One region of the Pseudoalteromonas nigrifaciens genome, then DNA from elsewhere that is predicted to be linked to it. Evidence: predicted binding sites of a transcription regulator. Region 1 holds the regulator's gene; each other region holds the start of a gene.
What was found. The regulator sigma-54, encoded in region 1, starts transcription at its own class of promoters, with help from an activator protein. The targets are predictions, from matches to a motif close to GTTGGCACGNNNNTNGNNT.
Positions count from the first base shown of each region.

Region 1 (5,850 bases):
TCTTTTTCCTTTTTTATTGCTAAATCTAGCGGTAGCGAATCAATCGAAAGCGGGTGCAAGCGACGTGTTTCTGAATAACGGCGGATTAACGTTTGATCGTCGCTATCTAAATAAAATAACGTTGGTTTAGCAAAGTCGGGCAAGTACTCAAGAATATCGTTAAACTGCTGCTGATCTTTAGGCAGGTTACGCACGTCTATACTAACGGCTATTTTATCGTAGTTATCAGAGACACTGCGCACTAATGAAGGCAGCAAATTTACCGGAATATTATCTACACAATAGTAACCTAAATCTTCTACAACACGTAAAGCAACTGACTTACCAGAACCTGATCGGCCACTTATAATAATTAATTCCATTTACCACCCCTTTATTAGTAACTAGGATTGATCCAAAATAACTTGGTATAACGCTTCATCAGACTTTGCCGCACGCAATTGCTTACAAAACTCTTTATCGTTTAGTTTATCAGCTATTGTGGCTAGTGTTTTCAAGTGCTGCTGGTTATCGCCATCGGGCACTATAAGCGCAACAAAAATATCAACTGGACGATTATCAATTGCATCAAAATTAATAGCGGTTTCGCTTATTAAAATTAAGGCAAGAGGCTCTTGTGCCCCGCTCATACGGCCATGTGGAATTGCTATTCCTCGGCCAATACCGGTACTACCTAGCTTTTCTCTTGCCAATAAAGCAGTGAGAATATCTTGCTGAGGTAAATACGGCATTTTTTTATGCGCGAGTTCACTGATGAATTCTAAAATTCTTTTTTTACTATTAAAAAGGACCACAGCTTTGCTGCAGTCCTGGCATATAAGTGAGCTTAATTTCATAGTGTTAGTGTCGAGCAAACTTCTCTTTGTGTTTAATTACTTGACGATCGAGTTTGTCAATCAACGAGTCAATGGCAGCGTACATATCTTGGTGTTCGGTCGATGCAAATAGCTCAGCGCCACTTACAAAAATTGTTGCTTCAGCTTTTTGACTTAATTTTTCTACATCGAGAATAACATGCACATTAGTTATGTGATCTGAGTGTCTTTGCAGCTTTGCAAATTTATTATTTACATAGTCTCTTAATGAGTCTGTAATGTCTACATGACGACCAGTTAAGTTTAGTTGCATCAGCATTTTCCTCTTTGTTGTACGTCTTAAATCAAGCTTTTACGTTGATTTGACGGGGGAATAGCCAGAGATTCGCGATATTTTGCAATTGTCCGTCTAGCTACTTTAATTCCTTGCTCAGCCAATATATCTGCAATCTTGCTATCACTCAATGGTTTGGCTAAGTTTTCTGCAGCTATCAACTTTTTAATCAGGGCACGTATGGCAGTTGATGAACATTCGCCACCATTTTCGGTGCTTACATGGCTTGAAAAAAAGTACTTAAGCTCAAAAATGCCACGTGGAGTGTGCATATATTTTTGCGTAGTGACCCGTGAAATAGTCGACTCGTGCATTTCAACTATTTCGGCAACATCGTTTAATACCATAGGTTTCATGGCTTCTGGGCCATGTTCAAAAAACGCTTGTTGCTGCTTAACAATACAATTAGTTACTTTCAGGAGTGTTTCGTTTCTACTTTCTAGGCTTTTAATAAACCATTTAGCTTCTTGTAAGTGCGAGCGAATAAATTGGCTGTCACCGCTGGATTTTACTGTACGAGACATAGCCGCATATTGGCTGTTAACACGTATTTTTGGCATGCTATCTGGGTTTAGCTCTACCACCCAACGGCCTTTTATTTTTTTAACAGACACGTCAGGTATAACGTATTCAGACTCTTCTCTGACAATAGTATCCGCAGGCTTAGGATTAAGCGTATGAATAAGTGTCATTATTTCTTTAAGCTCTTCTTCTTTGAGCTTAGTTTTTTTCATTAACGTACGATAGTCGCGAGCAGCGAGTAAATCGATATGATCAGTTAACACCATTTTTGTTTCGTTAATATAAGGGGTGTCTTTATCAAATTGATTTAATTGAATGCATAAGCATTCTTGCAAGCTGCGAGCTGCAATACCAACAGGATCAAATAATTGAATGCGCTTTAGCACTGCTTCTATTTCATCTAGTTCTACTTCGTGTTCGTCGTCAGTTTCTTGGTTAAAGCTTGCTAAAAGGTCTTCGCAACTGAGGGTTAAAATACCAGAGTCATCTACGGCTTCAACGATAGCTATGGCAATAGCTTCGTCGGTAGGGCTAAAAGGGGTGAGCTGTAATTGCCACATTAAGTATTCATGCAGGGTTTCGGTTGATGCACCTTGATAAATAGATTCATCTTCAGGCATTGGCCCTGATGAAGAGGCAGGCGCTGCGCTCATATATTCATCCCATGATACATCCATGGCCATGTCGTCGCTTATGGTGTCTTTATTTAGTGCTTCACCGCTATCTTGCTCATACTCGCTTGGGGTGTCGTCAGCAGAGGCGCTAACAGTAATGTCATCTGCTTTTTGCTCGTTTTTACCTGCTGATTCTTCCGTGTAATCTTGTTCATCAACTTCAAGTAATGGGTTGCTATCAAGTGCTTCTTGTATTTCTTGCTGGAGATCCAAGGTACTAAGCTGCAATAAGCGAATAGCCTGTTGCAGTTGCGGAGTCATTGTAAGTTGCTGGCCCATGCGCAGCTGTAATGATTGCCTCATTTATCTCTAACAATCCTTATAAATTGATATGATTAATCTTAGCAGATGCTTATAGTAATAACATAAATATTACAGTTTGAACTGCTCGCCTAAATAAACATCACGTACTGTTTTATCGTTTAATACAAATTCAGGAGTACCAGATGCAATTAGCTCCCCATGAGAAACAATGTAGGCTTTTTCACAAACATCAAGGGTTTCCCTTACATTGTGGTCGGTAATTAGTACGCCAATACCACGATTTTTAAGGTGTTCTATAATTTTTTTAATATCGAGTACTGAAATAGGATCCACGCCAGCAAAGGGCTCATCAAGCAATATAAATTTAGGATCTGCAGCTAAAGCACGTGCTATTTCTACGCGGCGACGTTCACCACCAGATAGCGCCATACCTAAGCTGTCGCGAATATGTTGCAGGCTAAATTCGTCCAATAAACTATTTAGGGTTTCTTCCCTGGCTTGTTTATTTAGTTGCTTACGCGTTTCTAAAATAGCCATTAAATTTTGATACACAGTGAGCTTTCTAAAAATAGAAGATTCTTGTGGTAAATAACCAATACCTAAACGAGCACGGCTGTGCATAGGAAGTAAGGTAATATCGTTATCATCAATTAATATTTTACCTTTGTCGCTAGGTACTAAGCCTACAATCATGTAAAAGGTAGTGGTTTTACCTGCGCCATTTGGGCCAAGTAAACCAACAATGCTACCAGCTTTTACTTCAAGTCCTACATTTTTAACAACTTCACGGCCTTTATAGCTTTTTGCTAATAGCTCTGCTTTTAATGTACTCATGGCTGACCTTTATTGAGTTTTTGTTCTTTTTTTACGTCTACAGGCACTAAAATAGTGTGTACCCGATCAGTTGAGTTTTCATCTTTTTCAGCACTTATAAGCTGTTGCTCTATATCATAAGTGATGCTTTTAGCCGTAATTTTTTGCCCAGCTTGAGAAATGTTTGCATCTCCTACCAGGGTTAAAAAACGTTTCGCTACATCGTAACGTACTTCGTTAGCGCTGGCGCTCATGACAGTGCCATCTGCTTGCTTTTCTTCAAAATATGCAGGGCTGCCCGTGGCAATTAATAGTTGTTTATTATCGCCAAGTTCGTCGCGCTTATGTACTTCTAAACGATCGGCGGTGATACGACGATTACCGTGAATTATCTCGACGTTTTTCTCAAAAATACCAACGTTTTCTTTTAGTTGGCCTTCTTGGCGGTCAGCACTAATAGAAATTTGATTAGCTAATGGGGAAGTACTTTGCTCTGCCGCATTACTATTAAATACAAGTATAAGCGATGGAATAATAAGTATTTTTGCAAGGTTATTGGTCATAATATAGTGTTCGCGTATGGTTAATTAGTTTTATCACCTCGGTTGTTAAATTGGCTTCAAGGCCTTTACCGGTGATCTTTAAATTCGGTCCAGTTATAATAACGGGCTGTTCGCTGCGCATAGTGAGTAGCATTATATCTACTTGAATATTGTCGGCGGTAATTTTGTCTATCATTGCGCCATCAATTAAGTTTTGGGCAGTTACATTACCCTCTAAAATTAATTGTCTTTCATCGTAAAGTGTTGCTTCATCAGCATTGATACGCCACGTTTTTTGTCTGTCGTCGTACAATATGAAAGTAGGTTTTTCGAATAAGGTAAATCCTAGCTGCTCGTAAAGCTCCGTTTTAACCGCAGTTACTTTATGGCTAATTTCACCGTTTTCGTCAAAAGCTGTTTGTTTTAGCTCAATGGCGGTGTAATCGGGTTTAGCTATTACTTCTGAGTCGGCTTTAGCAACCGTATTTACCTGAGTAAAATAAGGGTACCAAAGCCAAACCATACAGGTGATGAATAAAACGCTTAAGACTATGCGCGCTATATTCATGAACTGGTGCCTTGGCTAGTTAATGGTTTATTGTTTTCAAGCATAAGTAAGTCGGTTAGCTCTCTTACTGCACCAAAACCACCCGGCATTTGCGTAGTGTAATGTGCTAAGCGTTTAATTAGTGGGTGCGCGTCGTTTACTGCGACTGCAAAGCCAACTAACTCCATAACAGGCATATCTGGGCCGTCATCACCAATATAAGCAATTTGCTCATCGCTCAAATTAAGCTTGTTTTTAAGTTCTTGGTAGGCAATAAGCTTGTTTTCTTGACCTTGATAAATATGCTGCACGGTTAAGCTGGTCATACGTTGTTGTACTATTTGCGAGTGCCTGCCGGTAATAACCGCTACTTCAAAGCCGCTGTTAATAAGTGCTTTAATACCAAAGCCATCTTTTGTATTAAATGCTTTTAGCTCTTCACCTTGGTTGCCAAGATAAATTCGGCCATCAGAAAATACGCCATCAATGTCGCATATAAGTAGTTTTACTTTTTTTGCGCGCGCTTTAGCGTCATCACTTAGCGCTTGATAGAGTTCTTCAAATTGCATTTATAATACTCCTGCTTTAAGTAGGTCTTGCATATTGAGTGCCCCAATAGGCTGATTATGCTCATTAATAATAATTAAGCCATTAATGCGTTTATGTTCCATGATATTAAGCGCTTGCGCAGCAAGCATATCTTGGGTTGCCGTGGTACACGATTTAGTCATTACTGCATCTATTGACGTGGTATGAATATCAACGCGTTGCTCTAAAATACGGCGTAAATCACCATCGGTAAATAACCCAGCGAGTTGCTGATTATCGTCAACTATGGCGGTCATACCTAAGCCTTTAGCTGTCATTTCAATCAGCGCATCTTTAATAGTTTGCGAAGTAGTTATAATAGGCGTATTTACACCGCTGTGCATAACATCTTTTAAGGTGAGCAGTAATCGCTTCCCTAAACTGCCACCGGGATGCGATAGTGCAAAGTCATCGGCAGTAAATCCGCGTGCTTCTAACAGTGCTACCGCCATTGCATCGCCCATAGCGAGTGTTGCCGTGGTACTGGCTGTTGGTGCTAAGCCTAATGAGCAGGCTTCTTTTTCTACTTTAATGCATACATGCACGTTAGCAAGTGTGGCCATGGTTGATTGTGTATTTCCTGTCATGGAAATAATTTTTGCACCAAGGCGTTTTAACACTGGAATAATATTAAGTACTTCACTGGTTTCGCCTGAGTTAGAAATAAGCATAACGACATCGTTTTTAGTGATCATGCCCAAATCGCCGTGGCTGGCTTCGCCTGGGTGCACAAAAAAAGCAGGGCTACCAG
Region 1 is NZ_CP011036.1:2,969,189-2,975,038, reverse strand. Features, by position in the region: gene rapZ (RNase adapter RapZ) at 1-362, opposite strand, end outside; gene ptsN (PTS IIA-like nitrogen regulatory protein PtsN) at 384-836, opposite strand; gene hpf (ribosome hibernation promoting factor) at 841-1,128, opposite strand; gene PNIG_RS14110 (RNA polymerase factor sigma-54) at 1,155-2,648, opposite strand; gene lptB (LPS export ABC transporter ATP-binding protein) at 2,718-3,443, opposite strand; gene lptA (lipopolysaccharide transport periplasmic protein LptA) at 3,440-3,985, opposite strand; gene lptC (LPS export ABC transporter periplasmic protein LptC) at 3,975-4,532, opposite strand; gene kdsC (3-deoxy-manno-octulosonate-8-phosphatase KdsC) at 4,529-5,080, opposite strand; gene PNIG_RS14085 (KpsF/GutQ family sugar-phosphate isomerase) at 5,081-5,850, opposite strand, start outside.

Region 2 (5,850 bases), 1.2 Mb from region 1:
ATATGTTCTGAGTCTTTTAATGTAACTTCTTTAAGCTCGCCGCCTTGAGCTACAACAACGTCGTAAACCTTACCGTCTACTTTTACGCTGTATTGCTCAGCTTTAACGCTGTTGTTATTTGAAGCTGATTTAGAGGGAGCTTTATTACTTTTATCTTCAACACAAGGAACTGGCTCAAATGCATCTGGGTTGTTACGGTTTTTAATAAACTTCAAACCAACCTGTGGGAATAATGCATACGTTAGTACGTCATCAATTTGCTCATCAGCAAGAGTTAAACCTTGCTCTTGTACTTCTTTTAATAATTCAGCCTCAAGCGTTGCAAGCTCAGGTGCAATATTATCTGCAGGACGACAAGTAATTACCTCTGCTCCATCAAGCACACGCTCTTGTAGCTCTTTATTCATAGGTGCTGGTGTTAGGCCATATTCACCTTTTAATACGCCAGCTGTTTCTTTAGTAATTGTTTTATAGCGCTCACCCGTTAGTACATTAAGTACCGCTTGAGTGCCTACAATTTGCGACGTTGGTGTAACAAGCGGTAAAAAGCCTAAATCTTCTCGTACACGTGGGATCTCAAGTAAAACTTCATTAAGCTTATCTGCTGCGCCTTGCTCTTTAAGCTGGTTTTCCATGTTAGTTAACATGCCACCAGGTACTTGCGCGAGTAAAATACGGCCATCAACCCCTTTTAAGCTACCTTCAAATGCCGCGTATTTTTTACGTACATCTCTAAAGTAAGCAGCAATTTCTTCAAGGTGATTTAAATCAAGCTCAGTATCACGCTCAGTCCCTTCAACTATCGATACAATAGTTTCAGTTGCGGTGTGTCCGTAAGTCATACTCATAGATGAAATTGCGGTATCAAGCATATCAATGCCTGCATCAATCGCTTTTTGATAAGTCGCAGTACTTAAACCTGTTGTGGCGTGGCACTGCATTGCAATTGGAATAGATACAGTTTCTTTTAGTGCTTTAATTAGTTTTTCAGCATCGTACGGCTTTAATAAACCCGCCATATCTTTAATACAAATTGAATGACAGCCTAAATCTTCCAACTGCTTAGCTAGCGTTAACCACATATCAAGCGTATGAACAGGGCTTACTGTATAAGAAATAGTCCCTTGGGCATGTGCGCCTACTTTTATAGCCGCTTTAATTGCCGTTTCAAGATTACGTACATCGTTCATTGCATCAAATATACGAAATACATCAACGCCATTTTTATGGGCACGCTCTACAAATTTTTCTACTACATCGTCAGCATAATGGCGGTAACCTAATAAATTTTGACCGCGTAATAGCATTTGCTGTTTAGTATTTGGCATCGCTTTTTTTAGTGCGCGAATACGCTCCCAAGGATCTTCACCTAAATAACGAATACACGAATCAAACGTAGCTCCACCCCACGACTCAATAGACCAATAACCTGCATCATCAAGCTTTTTTGCAATCGGTAGCATATCGTCAAGGCGCATACGAGTTGCTAACAATGATTGATGCGCATCACGTAGTACCAGTTCTGTTAATTTTAATTTAGCCATTTAAGTGCTCCTTTAATTATTGTTTGTTTTGTACTGAGCAATGGCAGCACTAATTGCGGCGATGTGCTCATTAGGCACACCTTGTGATTTAAAAGACGGTGTTCTGGCAGGCATTGCAAGCTCAGGCTCTGCAAAGCGAGATACCAGCTTAGACATAACCGTAACGCAGGTAATTAATAATGACAGAAACACAAACACCCCCACCATACCGGTTAGCATTAAGTTGCTTGCTGTTGTAAGTAAAGCAGCGATATCCATTTTCCTCTCCTATAAAACTTATACCGAAATCAAAATAAAAAATCATTTTACGTAAATAATTATTCACCGAATAATAACAAAAAACAGTGTTTTGTCTATAGCCTGTAAATTGGTAAAACCAATTTAAACAAAACTAACATGCTATTAATTAACTTAACACTACAAAAAGGACTAGATACGCGCTATTACATAGATAATAAAAATAGTGAATATAAATAAAAGTTATATAGGCGACCTAAAAACCGTTAATAATGCACTTAAAGTAAAGCGTTAACAGTTCTATTAGCATAAAGTAATTTCACCACTGGCAATTGGTCTTACCAAATATATTTGTTAATTATTCAACCATTTAAATAGCCGCTGTTATTAAGCCCGCTATGCTCGCAAGTCTCGAACTGCAATTTAATAGCTCTTAAACTCAATTCTAAAAATCAATATGCGCTAACTTCTCTTATAAAAAACTAACATCCATAATCACTTGTATCAGTATGAATAAATTACATAGCAAAGCGTAAAACTTACCATTGAGTGCACGCTGAAATAACACAAACAAAAGCAAACCATTGATTTAAAAGCAAAAAAAAACAATGGCACGTAACTCGCATCATATCCATTGAGCAAATTTGATAAACCAAGGAGAATACAATGTTACGCTGGACAATCACTTTTTTAGTAATTGCTTTAATTGCTGCAGTGTTAGGTTTTGGTGGTATAGCAGGCGCCGCAGCGGGTATTGCAAAAATTATATTTTTTATATTTTTAATACTTTTAGTTATATCTTTAGTATCGGGTGCCCTACGTGGCAAAAAGCCCTAGGTAACAAACTAAAGTTTTAAACTAATTAAAAATCATTTAAATCAAAATTTACAAGGAATTACATTATGAATTCGACAACTTTAAGAGCAGCACTAATTGGCCTATTCGCAAGTTTATTTATTATGGGCTGTGAAGATAACCACGCAGAAGATGCTGGTGAACGTATTGACGAAGCAGTAACTGACGTGCAAAACAAAGTTGAAGATGCATGTGAAGAAGTAAAAGAAGGTGTAAATGCAGAAGAAACTAACTGTTAATTCTTCTAATTTATTAAAAAAACGGCTCTAAAATGAGCCGTTTTTTTATGTGTGTAATAAAATAATATCTAAATTAAAGGTTGGATCTGATAAATAATAAACGCCAATATCTTTATCTATTATGCAGTTATTTATTATATAACTGCGCATTTACTGGTTAGCTTGTTAAAATGCATATAACTATGTTTTAAGAACTTCTATATGACACTTACAACAACCTACACGCTTGATAAGCCTTATTTTTATGAGTGCTTTGACGAATCAGTTGCGCATAGCAAGCGCGCGCAACCAAAATACTTTTTATTGGCGCTATTAGTAGCACTCGGTTTATTTGGAATTTATGGTTTAGACGATCATTACCTAGGATCTTTTCTGATCATGGTTGCGGTACTCGAATGTATTGCCTTTTATTATCGCCGTCCTTGGTGGGTTACTAGACAAATGCTAAGCAAAGCCTCGGGGTCTGAGGTCACCCTTACCTTTGACGAAGAAGGGATTAAATCGAGTAACTTTTATAAAAACACCCAACTTCTGTGGTCAGATATTAACGAAGTTATAACCACAGAGCGCGGCATACTATTAAAAAACAAAAAAGGTATGCAGTATATATCCAAGCACATATTAACTGCCGAAACACTTAATTTTATACACAAAAAAGCCACTCAGTGAGTGGCTTTTGGCAATAACTCAGTATGTAACTAAGTTATATACATTGCTGATTAAGCATTGCCAGGTTCAGGGTTAGACTTTTCAGCTTGAATACGCATGTAAATTTCTTCACGATGCACTGAAACGTCTTTTGGTGCGTTAACACCGATTCGAACTTGATTCCCTTTAACACCTAGAACAGTAACGGTTACTTCGTCACCGATCATTAGGGTTTCACCTACTCTACGAGTTAGTATTAGCATTCTTTTGCTCCCTTGTTCCAATAAAATTATAAGATTCCGCTAAAACATTTTAATGAAAATTAGACTAAAAAGTAAGTAAAACCTATCAATCTATTCATTTTCTGTTAAAAATATCTTATGTAATGCACGAACAGCCAACTCTAGGTATTTTTCATCTATTAAAACCGATATTTTAATTTCTGATGTAGACACTAAAATAACATTAATATTTTCTGCAGCTAATGCATCAAAAAATAAACTAGCAACACCCGAATGTGACTTCATACCCATACCAACAGCAGACACTTTAGCGACTGTTGTTAACCCAAAAATATTTTGTGCTGTTAACTGAGCTTGCTGCTCTGTTAAAACGTCTAATGCGTGTAAATAATCATTTGTGTGTACAGTAAAAGCATAGTCTACTTTGTCAACATTATGATTAACTTGATTAATCATATCTATTTCGATGCCATTATCTGCAAAAAGTTTCAAAATCTTTGCAAGATATCGTGTACCACTAAGTACACCCTCTACATTTATTAAACATTCATCACGATTAAACGCAATACCCGAAACGACATTACCAGGCATATCGCTCTCCTCAAAACTAATCAATGTACCAGCATCAGGGTAAAAACTTGATAGCACCCTAAGTGGCACATTGTGCTTTCCTGCCGCTTCAACTGAACGAATATGCAATACTTTAGCCCCTAAACTTGCTAACTCTAGCATTTCAGCAAAGGTAACTTGGCTCATTCGTCGTGCATTAGGTTCAACACGAGGGTCTGTAGTATATACGCCGTTAACGTCGGTATAGATCTGACATTCGTCAGCTTTTATTGCTCCAGCAATTTCAACCGCCGAAGTATCGGTACCGCCACGCCCTAATGTAGTTACATTTCCTTCAATATCACGGCCCTGAAAACCCGCAATAATTGCAATACGGTTATGCTCAAGCTCATGTTTTAAACGCGTTGCAGCTACATCTGTAATACGGGCTTTGCCAAACATATTATCGGTTAAAATATTAACCTGATCGGCTAATAAACTCACAGCAGAATGACCGCGTTTAATAATAGCCATAGCTAATAAAGCCACCGAAACCTGCTCGCCGGTGCTAATTAATACGTCAAGTTCACGGCTACTTGGCCGAGTATCTATTTGTTTGGCGAGATTAATTAAGCGGTTGGTTTCTCCCGACATAGCCGAGAGCACTACAACCACTTGATGGCCTTGTTGTTTAGTTTTAACAACAAGGTCGGCAACCGCTTCAATTCGCTCTATTGAACCAACTGAAGTGCCACCGAACTTTTGAACAATAAGTGCCACTTAAGCTTGTGTTTTCTCAGTAAACCAAGCTGTTACACTGTCTAATGCTGCAGTTAGGTTTTCTGGCTCAGAGCCACCCGCTTGTGCCATATCTGGACGGCCGCCACCTTTACCACCTACTTGGCTGGCCATATGGTTAACTAGCTCACCGGCTTTAACTCTACCGGTTAAATCTTTAGTTACACCTGCAATTAAGCTCACTTTATCATCGCTTGCAACACCTAGTGCAATAACACCCGAGCCAATTTTGTTTTTAAGATCATCAACCATACCACGTAACGCTTTTGACTCAGTGCCCTTAACGTTGGCTATTAATAGCTTAATACCGTTAATTTCTACTACTGAATCAAGTAATGAGGCACCCGCAGCACTTGCTAGCTTATCGTTAAGTTGCGCAATTTGTTTTTCTAGCTGTTTTGATTTATCAAGCAGCGCAGTTACTTTTTCAAGTACTGACGCGCTGTCGGCTTTAACTACAGCAGCTACATCATTTAGCTTTTGCTCTTGCTCACTCACGTAGGCAATCGCGTCAGCGCCGGTTACCGCTTCAATACGACGAACACCCGCAGCAATACCGCTTTCAGATACTATTTTGAATAAACCAATATCACCTGCGCGTTCAACATGTGTACCACCACAAAGCTCAATAGAGTAGTCCCCAATAGTAACTACACGTACTTCGTCATCGTATTTTTCGCCAAATAGCGCCATTGCACCTTTTGCTTTAGCGTCATCTATTGCCATAAGCTCGGTACT
Region 2 is NZ_CP011036.1:620,440-626,289, reverse strand. Features, by position in the region: gene oadA (sodium-extruding oxaloacetate decarboxylase subunit alpha) at 1-1,544, opposite strand, end outside; gene PNIG_RS02955 (OadG family protein) at 1,557-1,802, opposite strand; gene PNIG_RS02950 (DUF1328 family protein) at 2,448-2,618, shown strand; gene PNIG_RS02945 (hypothetical protein) at 2,684-2,875, shown strand; gene PNIG_RS02940 (YcxB family protein) at 3,077-3,544, shown strand; gene csrA (carbon storage regulator CsrA) at 3,595-3,786, opposite strand; gene PNIG_RS02930 (aspartate kinase) at 3,877-5,094, opposite strand; gene alaS (alanine--tRNA ligase) at 5,095-5,850, opposite strand, start outside.
Region 2: the regulator sigma-54 is predicted to act here: its motif matches at 2,389-2,407, upstream of PNIG_RS02950 (DUF1328 family protein).

Region 3 (5,850 bases), 570 kb from region 1:
AGCCACTAAACACATCCGCGCCGTTATGAACGAACTCCAAAGGTTAGAGCGTTCATATAAAAACATTATGATTGCTGGTGGCGGTAATATAGGCGCAGGCCTAGCGCGCTCACTGGAAAAAAATCACAGTGTAAAATTAATTGAGCGCAGCAAAGAGCGCGCCGAGCAACTCTCTGAAATGCTCGACAACACGATTGTTTTTTGCGGAGATGCGTCAGACCAAGAGCTATTGTCAGAAGAGCATATAGATCAGGTTGATGTGTTTATTGCGGTAACCAACGATGATGAAGTAAATATAATGTCGGCCATGCTAGCAAAACGTATGGGCGCACAAAAAACCATGGTACTTATTCAACGCAGTGCATACGTTGACTTAGTACAAGGCGGCGATATTGATATTGCAATTTCACCACAAGAAGCCACTATTTCGGCATTACTTACTCATGTTCGTCGCGGCGATATTGTTAACGTATATTCACTACGCAAAGGTGCAGCTGAAGCTATTGAAGCTGTTGCCCATGGTGATGAAAATACATCTAAAGTAGTTGGCCGAACTGTAAGGGATATAAAACTCCCAGCAGGTACTACTATTGGTGCTGTAGTACGTAACGACGACGTGCTTATTGCCCACGACGATACCATTATTATGTCGGGCGACCATGTCATCATGTTCTTAATTGATAAAAAGCACATTAATATTGTAGAAAAACTATTTCAGGTGAGCGCTATATTTTTATAGCAGTACATTGTTGGTACTTTAAACACAAAAAAGCAGCTTAGTTAAGCTGCTTTTTTAATATAGGGTACTAAAGCTTTATTGTACTTTGGCAAACTCTTCTTTAGAAAGTTCGCCATTACCGTCAGTATCTAGCTGATCAAATATTTTTACTAACTGTGTATTTGCCGCAGCTTCTTGCTGAGAAATAACACCATCGCCGTTGGTATCAAAAGAGGCAAAATCCACTGCTGCATAGGCTGCTGCTGAAGACGCTAAAACTAAAATCGCAAGTGATGTATTTAATACTTTCATAATAATCTCCTAAAAATGAGAGGTCCTTCTCAGAAATCCCTGGCTGTGAAAAATAACCGAAAAAGTAATTAGTAGTTAGCAAACTCTGCTTTAGAAAGCTCACCGTTACCATCTGTATCTAACTCTGCAAATTGTGCGATTAAATCGGAATCTACCGACGCTTCACTTTGGCTAATTGCGCCATTACCATCTACATCAAGGGTATCAAAATCACTTGCTGCAAAAGCGGCTGATGACGATGCTAGAGCGATAAGTGCGAGTGCTTTATTTAACTGTTTCATAATTTAATCCTTTACTATGTTATTCAATGCTTTATCAAAAAATTAGATATACTAAGGTTTATACTTTCCTTGTTATTCTTTTTCATAAGCTCCCTTGCTTACTTAGGTTGTCTTTGGCAACACAGAATTTTATCAACCTTGCATTTTGCTTATGCTTTAGAAAATTCTTCTTTTGATAACTCACCGTTTTGGTCAGTATCAAGCTCTGAGAAAATACTCATTAACTCTGCATCAACAGCAGCTTCGCTTTGACTAATTGCGCCATTACCATCTACATCAAGGGTATCAAAATCACTTGCTGCAAAAGCGGCTGATGACGATGCTAGAGCGATAAGTGCTAACGTTTTATTTAATGTTTTCATAATCAATCTTCCTTCAAAGTTTATGTTAACTGCGATTAAGTGCTTCACTTTAAATCACGTTTAATGCAATACAGCTTAACTATTACAACTTCGATGCCAACATTTAAAACATCAATAACTTCAATTAGTTAAAGGTAACATGCACTTAAAGGTGATAATTAACTGTCTATTTTTGTTGCCTTTTTGCAACACACTTTAAGCCCAAACAATAAGTTCGAACAAATTCAATGCCTTACAAAAAGCAAAAAACGCCACAGATTATAAATACACACTGTAAGGAGACTGTTTAGCTGGGGTATTCAACTCGGTTACAGCTGAATAATTTTTGAAATGAAAATAACCAATAGCTTTTATTTTTATAAACAATTGTTTTTTATCGATTATTTTATTTTTATCAATGCAGGTATGCGTTATTTAAAATTAAATTTAATAAATCGCTATTTTGTTGCAAAATAGCGAAATGTACAGTTACTCGGTTTCTGATTGGAGTATTGAAGGGTCAATAAAGTGATCCCCCATAAAGCTTTTCATTTCTTCTTCGCTGGCTAATAGCTTTATTCCACAGTAAGCACCTTGAACGTGTTCTTTCACGCTACAAATTTCTCCCTGAAAGTCTTTAACTTGCTTATTACTGCTATCGAGGATGATTGAGCATTGCATCCCTTTAATGTTTTCGGCCTGGGCTTTGTCTTTAAGATCAAACTTTACGCCCGTTAGCGAAATATCTTTAATTACCCCGTCGAGTATCCTGTCATCACTAAGTTTTAGCTTGGCCGATAATAAGGTAGGTATACGAGTTTGCGAGCGTAAATCGAATAACTGCACTTGCTTTGGGTAATTAATAAAAAGTAAGCGTGCGGGATGAGATGCAACTGACATTATTTGCTGACGAAAAGCGATAACCTGCCCACCACTTCCCTCTATTAGTGCTCTTACTACCACCATTACCCCATCGTGCAGGTAGTCGCTTGCTGTAGGCAGGCGCTTTGAGCTCGGATAGTTTAAAATAATAAATCGATTTTCGAGCAAACCTATAAACTCTGTTTTTACACGCTTGCTGGCTGTTGGTGTTAAAATTTCAAGATCAACCATGGCACCAGACATTATTTGGTGTAACTTTTCTAGGTTAGTTGTTGGCATATCCTTTTCCCTAATACTATTTATAAACTAACAATTAAATTATCCGCGCCAAAATGTAGGCGTAAACAGCACTAATAAAGTAAATATTTCTAAACGGCCAAATACCATAGCAATGGTAAGCAACCATTTAGCACCATCACTAATAGACCCATAGTGCGATGCAACATCTCCTAAGCCCGGGCCAAGGTTATTTAAACACGCTGCAGTAGCAGAAAATGCTGTAATGTTATCCATACCGGTTCCCATCAGCGCTAGCATAATAATTATAAACACCAATGCGTACGCTGAGAAAAACCCCCATACAGCTTCTACTACTTTGTCTGGCAACGCTTTGCTGCCTAACTTGATAGAATATATAGCCCGAGGATGCACTAGCCTATTAAGCTCTCGCACGCCTTGTAAGTATAGTAAGAATACGCGCACCACTTTCATACCGCCACCGGTAGAGCCCGCACAGCCACCTATAAAGCTCGAAAATATAAGCAGTATTGGTAAAAATAATGGCCAAGCCGAAAAGTTATCGGTGGCAAATCCTGCCGTACTGCTAATTGAAACAGCATGAAATAGCGCTTGGTCGAGTGTTTCATCGCCATTGGCATACACTTCATGAGACGAAAGCACGGTAAAGCAAATAACCACCAGCGCTAACTGAATACATAAAAACACTTTAAACTCAGGGTCGCGAATATAAACACTGATATTTCTACTTGCTACCGCAGCGTAATGCAGTGAAAAGTTAATGGCTGCAATAATTAAAAAGAACACACAAATAAAGTTAATTACTGGGCTATCAAAATGCCCCATAGAGGCATCATAAGTAGAAAACCCACCAATGGCGACCGTTGAGAACGCATGGCTTATTGCGTCAAACCAATCCATACCTGCAATCCAATATGCCAAGGTACACGCAAGCGTAATTGACACATATATATACCAAAGGTGCTTTGCGGTGTCGGCAATTCGCGGGGTCATTTTAGAGTCTTTTACTGGCCCTGGTATTTCGGCGCGATATAGCTGCATACCACCAACCCCTAGCATAGGTAAAATAGCAACCGCCAATACAATGATCCCCATACCGCCAAACCACTGTAGTTGTTGGCGATAAAATAATACCGATTTAGGCAAGTACTCTATACCGGTTAGTACCGTTGCTCCGGTGGTGGTTAACCCCGAAAACGCTTCAAATACCGCATCAGCCAGTGATAGGTTTGGCTCTTGTAAAAATATCAGCGGTAAGGATGCAAACGCGCCAAGTACCAACCAAAACAACACAACAATTAAAAACCCTTCCCGCGCTTTTAAATCGCCATCTTCGTGGCGGTTAGGGTAATAAGCCATTAAGCCAATAGTGACACTAAAAATAAAAGCCAAAACAAAAGGAACACCACCACCGTCTTTATAAATTAAAGACACGATTGCCGGAGGCACCATGGTAATACTAAACAGTGCAACAAGTTGCCCAAGGATTTTTATAATGGTACGAAATTGCATTTAGCGTATCGCTTTTATTATTAGTAAGTTTAACGAGTAAGATATTGTCTTACTCTTTAATGGTTAACTCAACCGCGCCGTGGCTTAAATCAAAAATATCTTTAATTGCTTGCATCGCTTGGCGGCTATCAATAGTAATAACCCATTCAATATTAGCAGTAAATTGCTTATCGATGTTAAGCACTTGATACTTCGTTTTTAATAGTTGCTCAATAACGCCTTGCATACTGTATTCACTACTACCAATTAGCTCAATACTTGGCACTTTATTTATCGTTGATAAGTTAGCTAATGCATTATTTAATGTGCCTCCATAAGCACGTACTAAACCGCCTGTACCTAGCTTTATACCACCAAAATAACGCGTAACCACAGCGGTAACTTCACCAAGCCCTGAGCCCATAAGCACATTTAACATAGGTTTACCGGCGGTGCCATTTGGCTCACCATCATCCGAAAACCCATACACATGGCTTCCTCCTGGTTTACCCGCTACGTGAGCCCAGCAATTATGCCGTGCATCGGCATACTTAGTTTCAATACTTTTTATAAACGCTTTAGCTGAACTTAAATCTGGGGTATGTGCAATATGCACAATAAAGGTGCTTTTTTTAATCTCTTCTTGATGAAAAACATCTGCTGCTGGGTATTTATATTCTGACATTCGTTGATGAACCAAGTTATAAACCAAAAAATGGGGCCAACAGGCCCCTCTTTATAATACAGCTAGTCTAACGCGTGATTAATCTAGCGCTAAATTTCGTGTCATATTCTCAAGGCTATCTTCGTGTACTATGATGTTATCTTCAATACGAATACCACCATAAGGCTTAAACGACTCTACCTTTTGCCAATTAATAAACTGTTTATTATCGGTTTGTGCTAAATCGCCTAGCAAAGAGTCGATAAAGTATAGCCCAGGCTCAATAGTAAACACTTGGTTTTTTTCAATTATGCGAGTACAACGCAAAAATGGATGTCCCTCTGGAGCTGCTTGTTGTGCGCCCATTTCATCAGCCATAAAACCACCCATGTCGTGCACTTGTAAACCTAGGTGGTGCCCTAAACCATGTGGGAAGAAGGTAGAGGTAATTTTACGTTCAACTATTTCCTCAGCCGGTAGCTTAACAATATCAAAGTCGCTAAGTATTTGTGCAACTCTATTGTGACACTCAACATGTAAATCACCATAAAGCATGCCGGGTTTTAACCCCGTACCTAACTCTATTTGCGCTGCAGTCATTGCTTGCACTAGCTCTGCAAATTCGCCTTGTTTTTTAAAGTCATACGTACGGGTAATATCTGCCGCATAGCCATTAAAATTAGCGCCTGCATCTATTAAAAATGAGTTGTGTTGCTGCGGTGCTTTTGCCTCAAAGTGCGTGTAGTGCAAAATGGCGCAGTTTTCGTTTAGCGCCACAATGTTGCCATAAGGCATTTCGTTTTCACTTTGGCGAGTTGCCATTAAGTAAGCTTGCTGAATATCAAACTCACTGCCACCATTAAAAAAGGTATCGCGGGCAGCTTTGTGGCCATCTACTGCAAT
Region 3 is NZ_CP011036.1:17,524-23,373, reverse strand. Features, by position in the region: gene trkA (Trk system potassium transporter TrkA) at 1-739, shown strand, start outside; gene PNIG_RS00095 (EF-hand domain-containing protein) at 815-1,030, opposite strand; gene PNIG_RS00090 (EF-hand domain-containing protein) at 1,099-1,311, opposite strand; gene PNIG_RS00085 (EF-hand domain-containing protein) at 1,461-1,673, opposite strand; gene PNIG_RS00080 (flagellar brake domain-containing protein) at 2,142-2,813, opposite strand; gene PNIG_RS00075 (TrkH family potassium uptake protein) at 2,853-4,304, opposite strand; gene PNIG_RS00070 (YigZ family protein) at 4,354-4,968, opposite strand; gene pepQ (Xaa-Pro dipeptidase) at 5,047-5,850, opposite strand, start outside.
Region 3: the regulator sigma-54 is predicted to act here: its motif matches at 1,756-1,774, upstream of PNIG_RS00085 (EF-hand domain-containing protein).

Region 4 (5,850 bases), 1.2 Mb from region 1:
CTAAATGTTTTTAAGTATTTCTATGCAAACAACGACCAGTAACCAAAATACCCGCGCTTGATTTAGTCTATTAATAGTAATCGGCACGTCCTCAGCAATAGGGAGGCGTTCGGTACCAATACGCATTTTGTTAAAACGTTCGCCAAAATACACTGCAGGCCCGCCTAGTTGTACGCCTAATGATGCAGAGCAAGTGCTTAAAAGCCACCCGGTATTAGTTTGATAAAAGTGCCTGCCATAATGCTTTATATAATGCATGCTTAGCTTGCTCGCTTTACTGGCTGCAATAGTCAGTGCCAATAAGCGCATAGGAATAAATTCAATAATAAACAAGGTAATTTTAAGCGGCTTTAAAAAAGGGCTGTTGGGTTTAATGTTACTGCGCCATGCCTGCTCAATTAAAGTAAGTAATCGATAGGCAAGCGCTGCAATAGGGCCAAGTACTAAAAAAACAAATATCACCACAAAGTAATATCTTGCAGTACGTAATATTAGGCTCTCTATTAAGGCTTTAATTATGCCTGCACCAGAGAGTTTAGTAACATCTCGGGCTACTAATGGCTTTAATAGCTCACGGGCGGCAGATTTTTGATTTTGTTTGGTAAGCTTAGCAATACGTAGTGCTTTTTTATCAATAGCTTTACTCTCAAGGCATAAATATAAAATAAGCCCGGCGAGTAATTCAGGGTAAAATGCAAATTCCAGTAGTAATACAATAATAATAAGTACCACACTTAAAATAAGTGTACTGGCAAGGGCTGCGGCTAAATATTGATAGCTATTGGGTTCTGCTGCTTTATAAATACGCTTACCAATAGCGCTAAAAATAGCCGTTAAAGCGGTGTTAGGATGATACCAACTAACAAGTGGTAAAAAGCGCTCAGCAAGGAGCGCCATTATAAATACAATAAAGTCCAAGTGATTTTGAACCATATTGCTGAGCATTTACAGTGAAACTGCCGTTAGCTTTTCAAGTAACGCCACTACCATTTTAGATGAATTGATTGATGCTGTTTCTAGGTATTCTTCAAACGACTGCGGCGACTCTTTGCCGGCAATATCTGACATCGAGCGAATAACCACAAACGGTGTATTAAGTGTATGACAGGTTTGCGCAATTGATGCCCCTTCCATTTCTACTGCAAGCATTGTAGGAAAGTCGCTACGGGCTTTTTCAATACGTATTGGGTCACACATAAATATGTCGCCGGTACAAATTAAACCAACTAAGGTTTTTACGTCACTAATTTGCGCAATAGTTTGCTCTGCGGCAGCCACTAATTTAGGGTGTGCTGCAAAACCTGCTGGCATTTGTGGTACTTGACCTATTTCGTAACCAAAGGCAGTTACATCAACATCATGATGACGAACTTCTGACGAAATAACTACATCGCCCACATTTAATGACGGATCAAAGCCGCCGGCAGAGCCGGTGTTAATTACGCAATCAGGGGCGAAGTTGTCAATAAGTAATGTAGTTGCAATAGTTGATGCTACTTTACCAATACCAGATTGAACCAATGTTACTGTGTTACCTGCTAATTCACCGGTATAAAAAGTAAAACCAGCTTTAGTTAAAGTTTGTGGATTTTGCATTGCTTCGCGCAAAATTTTAACTTCTGGCTCCATTGCGCCAATAATACCAACATTCATAGTGTTAAGTTCCTGAGTTTGAATGCGCTGATTATACGTGAAGTTAGCGCTAAAAAACAAAAAAGCGAGCAGTTTTACTTTGCTCGCTTTTTATTATGTTATTTACGTTAAATTTCGGCTAGTGCTGTAGAGTGCGCTTTAGCTTGAGAGGGTGATAGCACCGCTGGTTTTTGAACTCGGGTACGAATAGGGCGAGCTGTTTGCGTAGCCGCAGGTTTGCCGAGTTTAAACATAATAGCGTCGCGTACTTCACTTGGGCGATAGCCTGATTTTACTTTCATACGAATATGCGGGATGCCAGCGGCCTCTAATGCGCCATTAACAAACCAGTCGCGTTGTGCTTTATGGCCATCTTTATTGGCATTGTTTACTAAGTCTACGGCTGCCACTATGGTCATTTTTTCTTTATCGACTAGCACAAAATCAAGCTGTTTATTTTTAGCTTTAGCCATTGCTGCACGCTTAGACTTTGCCGATAAACCTTGTTTGCAATCAATCACGTCGATTAGTTTTACACGACTAACAATTTTATACTGATCGCCCACTGCGCGTTCTAATAAATTTAAAAAAGCACTTTCTACTTGAGTAAATACATTTTGCTTGCGGGTAAAAGGATAAGGGTTTCCGCCATCATCGTTAAACTTTGACGCAACAACAGAGGCCCCAACAACTAATACTAAAATTGATAATAAAGCGAATTCCATACGGTAACTCCATAACAACAAATTGACACTGCTTAAGTAAAGCAATTAACGTGCCTAAATTAGTTAGTTAAGTAGTATGTTCCCGTATGGATATTGAACACTGCAAAATAAGAACTTAAGCTCTATAACCGCCAGCAACGCCTTTAACTGCAATAGCGAGTGCGTCGTGCGCATGCAGCGATTCGTAATGATTTATTTGTAACCAGTAATCACTGTATTGCTGTGTTTCTAGTAGCGCTTTAATTTTACGAGCAGCATCTTCACAAAACATTAAATTTTGACCATTTAGGCGGGCAAACTCTTGTTCATCTTCACGTTTCACTGCCGCTTGTACTGGCGTTTTTAATTCATCTTCAATCGTGTTAATTAAATTAACTACGTCAAATTGAGTAATATTACTGTCGAGCTTTACTTTTACATTAGCAATTGAGCGCTGCGAGTGTGGGGTGGCTACAATACCTTGCGTAGTACCTAGCCATTCTAGTGCTTCTTTTTGACTGAGGGTTTCTTGACTGAATTTTTCGGCAAATGCATTTTGTATCAGCTGACGCGCAAGTGCCGCTGAACATGGGCAAGTTGATGAATAGGTTACATCAACACTTAGCTCGTAATTAATAACACCTTGTTCAATTGTGCTGGTTAATATAACGGGGTAACTTTTCCAGCCAGCCTTGCCGCTTAATAACGATTTACGGCGCAGTGGTAATTCAAACTTAAATTCTATAAGTGCTTTATCACTTAAGCCTTCGTGGCTACTAATAAAAAAATCGAGCGCTTGAGCTAATGTTTGAGGATTAACTTGCTGCTCAGTAGAGAGCGTGTCGAGCGCTAAAAATAAGCGCGACATATGAATGCCTTTTGCATCTTCTTTGTGTAAGTTTACAAAAGCGCGGGCTTTAGCATTAACAGTAACTGGCGTTATGCCATGCGACTCAAAAATAAATGGCAGTTCAATTTCACCCATTCCCACCCAGTCTAATGTACCAGTTTGTAAGGCGGGAGCCGTGTTAGCTATATCGGGCATATTAGTTTGCATGGTGTGTTACTCGTTATTAGCAATAATAAAGCGCCGCATTTTACACTAAATAATTTATTGCTGGAATGATGAGTTGTAGCCAGCTAATGATTCAAACAATAAATATTAGAGTTTTTATCGCACAACATGAAAATAGCTGATAGAAAATGCTAAAATTAACCATAACATACAATTTAAACCTTTTTGTAATTAAGCTAAGAGACACACTGATATATGACCGATTCCTCTTTGAGCCCTTGGGCTCGAGTTCTTTCTAGTTTAATAACTCGGTTTGGTGAGTTTAAAACTGCAGCCATTTGCTATGCTTTGTTATTGGCAGTTTCGCTTGTTTTATCAAGTATGTTTTATTATGTTGCCGTTGGAGAAGTTAATCTTGTTGATATATTAGCAGTGGTATTTTTTACCTCTGTGGTATCGCCTCTGGTTATAAGCGTGCTAATAAATTCAATCAGGCAACTAGATGCCTCCTATGCATATTTAGACAGTGCGACAAAACAAGAAAAGCTACTCAATCAAACATTAAAAGATAATATAAATCGCTTAAATGTAGAAATTGATGAGCGTAAAATGGCGTTCCATGCCAAGCACCGGGCAATAGAAGAGCTAAGAAAAGAAATTGCTGAGCGTAAAAAAACACAACAAGAGCTTGCCCAGCAAAGTATGCTACAGCGCTCAATAGTAGACTCCTCCCCCGATTTATTTTATTACCGCGACAACAACGGTGTGTTTGCTGGCTGTAATAAAATGTTTGAAGAAGTAATGGGTAAAACCAGTGACGAATTAATCGGTAAGAGTGCTGAACAAATATTTCCTAATCAATTTTTATCTGAAGTTTTAAAAACCGATAAACAGGTAGAGCAAACTCATCAAGCATTAACTATAGATGTTCAATACGATGTGGGCGGCGAAACGCGTTGGTTTGAATTACGTAAATTGCCATTTATTAACGATAAAGGTAAGTACATAGGTTTACTTGCATTTGGCCGTGATATTACGAGTCGTAAAGAGGCTGCAGAAGCACTTGAAACAGCCTACAAAGATAAAGGTAAGTTTATTGCCACTTTGAGCCATGAGTTACGTACACCACTTAATGGCATTGTTGGTTTAACACGTATGTTGCTTGATACAGAGCTTAATAAACAGCAGCGTAGTTGGTGTAATACGGTGTTTTCGAGTGCCGAAACACTAGGTAATATATTTAACGACATTATAGATTTAGACAAAATAGACAGAGAGCAGTTAGATATTGCAACTAATGCTATAAACGTATCTGACTTTATTAATGATGTGGTTAACTTTGCAGGCCTAATTGCTGAACAAAAAGATCTTTCTTTTGATATTAAACGCTTAGGCATGCTAGATATTTATGCGCAACTAGATCCAACCCGACTTCGCCAAGTTGTTTGGAACTTAATAAATAATGCGGTTAAATTTACTCATAAGGGCAGTGTAACCCTCACCTGTATTCGTGAAAATCGAGATGATGGCCCTTGGCTTACCATGAAAATATCAGACACCGGAGAAGGCATACCAGCCGAACAGCTCTCTCGTATTTTTGATATGTATTATAAAGCGCCAGATCTTAAAGGCACCAATGCTATTGGTTCTGGCATTGGCTTAGCAGTAACCAAAGCCTTAGTTGATGCAATGCAGGGGATTATTTCGGTTAATAGTACCGAAGGCGAGGGGAGCTGCTTTATAGTAGAAATACCGCTAATTTTATGTAGCGCACCCACTGAGAATAGTTATGTAGGACGCAGCTTAAATATACTGTTAGTAGAAGATGTGCCGTTAAATGCCGAAATTGCGACTAACTTACTTGAACAGCGTGGTCATGAAGTTATTTGGGCTGAGACCGGCGAAGATGCATTGTCTTTTGTAGAAACTGAAGACGATTTAGATTTGATCTTACTTGATATGCAGTTACCCGATATAAACGGTGATGAAGTAGCAAGGCAAATAAGAGCCGATAGCCATTTTGATAAACTACCTATTGTAGCGCTTACCGCAAATGTGCGCAGTGCAGAGCAAGAGCTAGAGGGGATTTCAATCCAAGGAGCGCTCGCTAAGCCTATCAATACGGTAAAACTAGATAAAATATTAGCTGATTTATTTGGTATAAAACAAACAAGAAGTAATGAGCCACAATTAAAAGTAAGTACAGCAGCGCTTGCTGACATTAATGCACATTTACTTGATGTTGAAACTATAGAAGACTTTGTAAACTCAATGGGTTTGGTGGTGTTTAAACGCAGTAGTCAGTTATTTGAAAAACTCAATCCCCAGTATCAGCAAGAGTTACTTACCTCGTTAAACTCAGGCGACAGAGAAGAATATAAATCAGTTGCACATAAGCTTAAAGGTGCTGCGGGATCTGTAGGCTTAAATGATGTGCAATTACATGCAAAAGTAATGGAGTATGGTGCGCTGGATGAATCTGACGAGGTATTAAAGCAG
Region 4 is NZ_CP011036.1:632,166-638,015, forward strand. Features, by position in the region: gene PNIG_RS02985 (cobalamin biosynthesis protein CobD/CbiB) at 1-945, opposite strand; gene mtnN (5'-methylthioadenosine/S-adenosylhomocysteine nucleosidase) at 946-1,653, opposite strand; gene PNIG_RS02995 (DUF2726 domain-containing protein) at 1,761-2,357, opposite strand; gene folE2 (GTP cyclohydrolase FolE2) at 2,473-3,393, opposite strand; gene arcB (aerobic respiration two-component sensor histidine kinase ArcB) at 3,607-5,850, shown strand, end outside.
Region 4: the regulator sigma-54 is predicted to act here: its motif matches at 2,397-2,415, upstream of PNIG_RS02995 (DUF2726 domain-containing protein).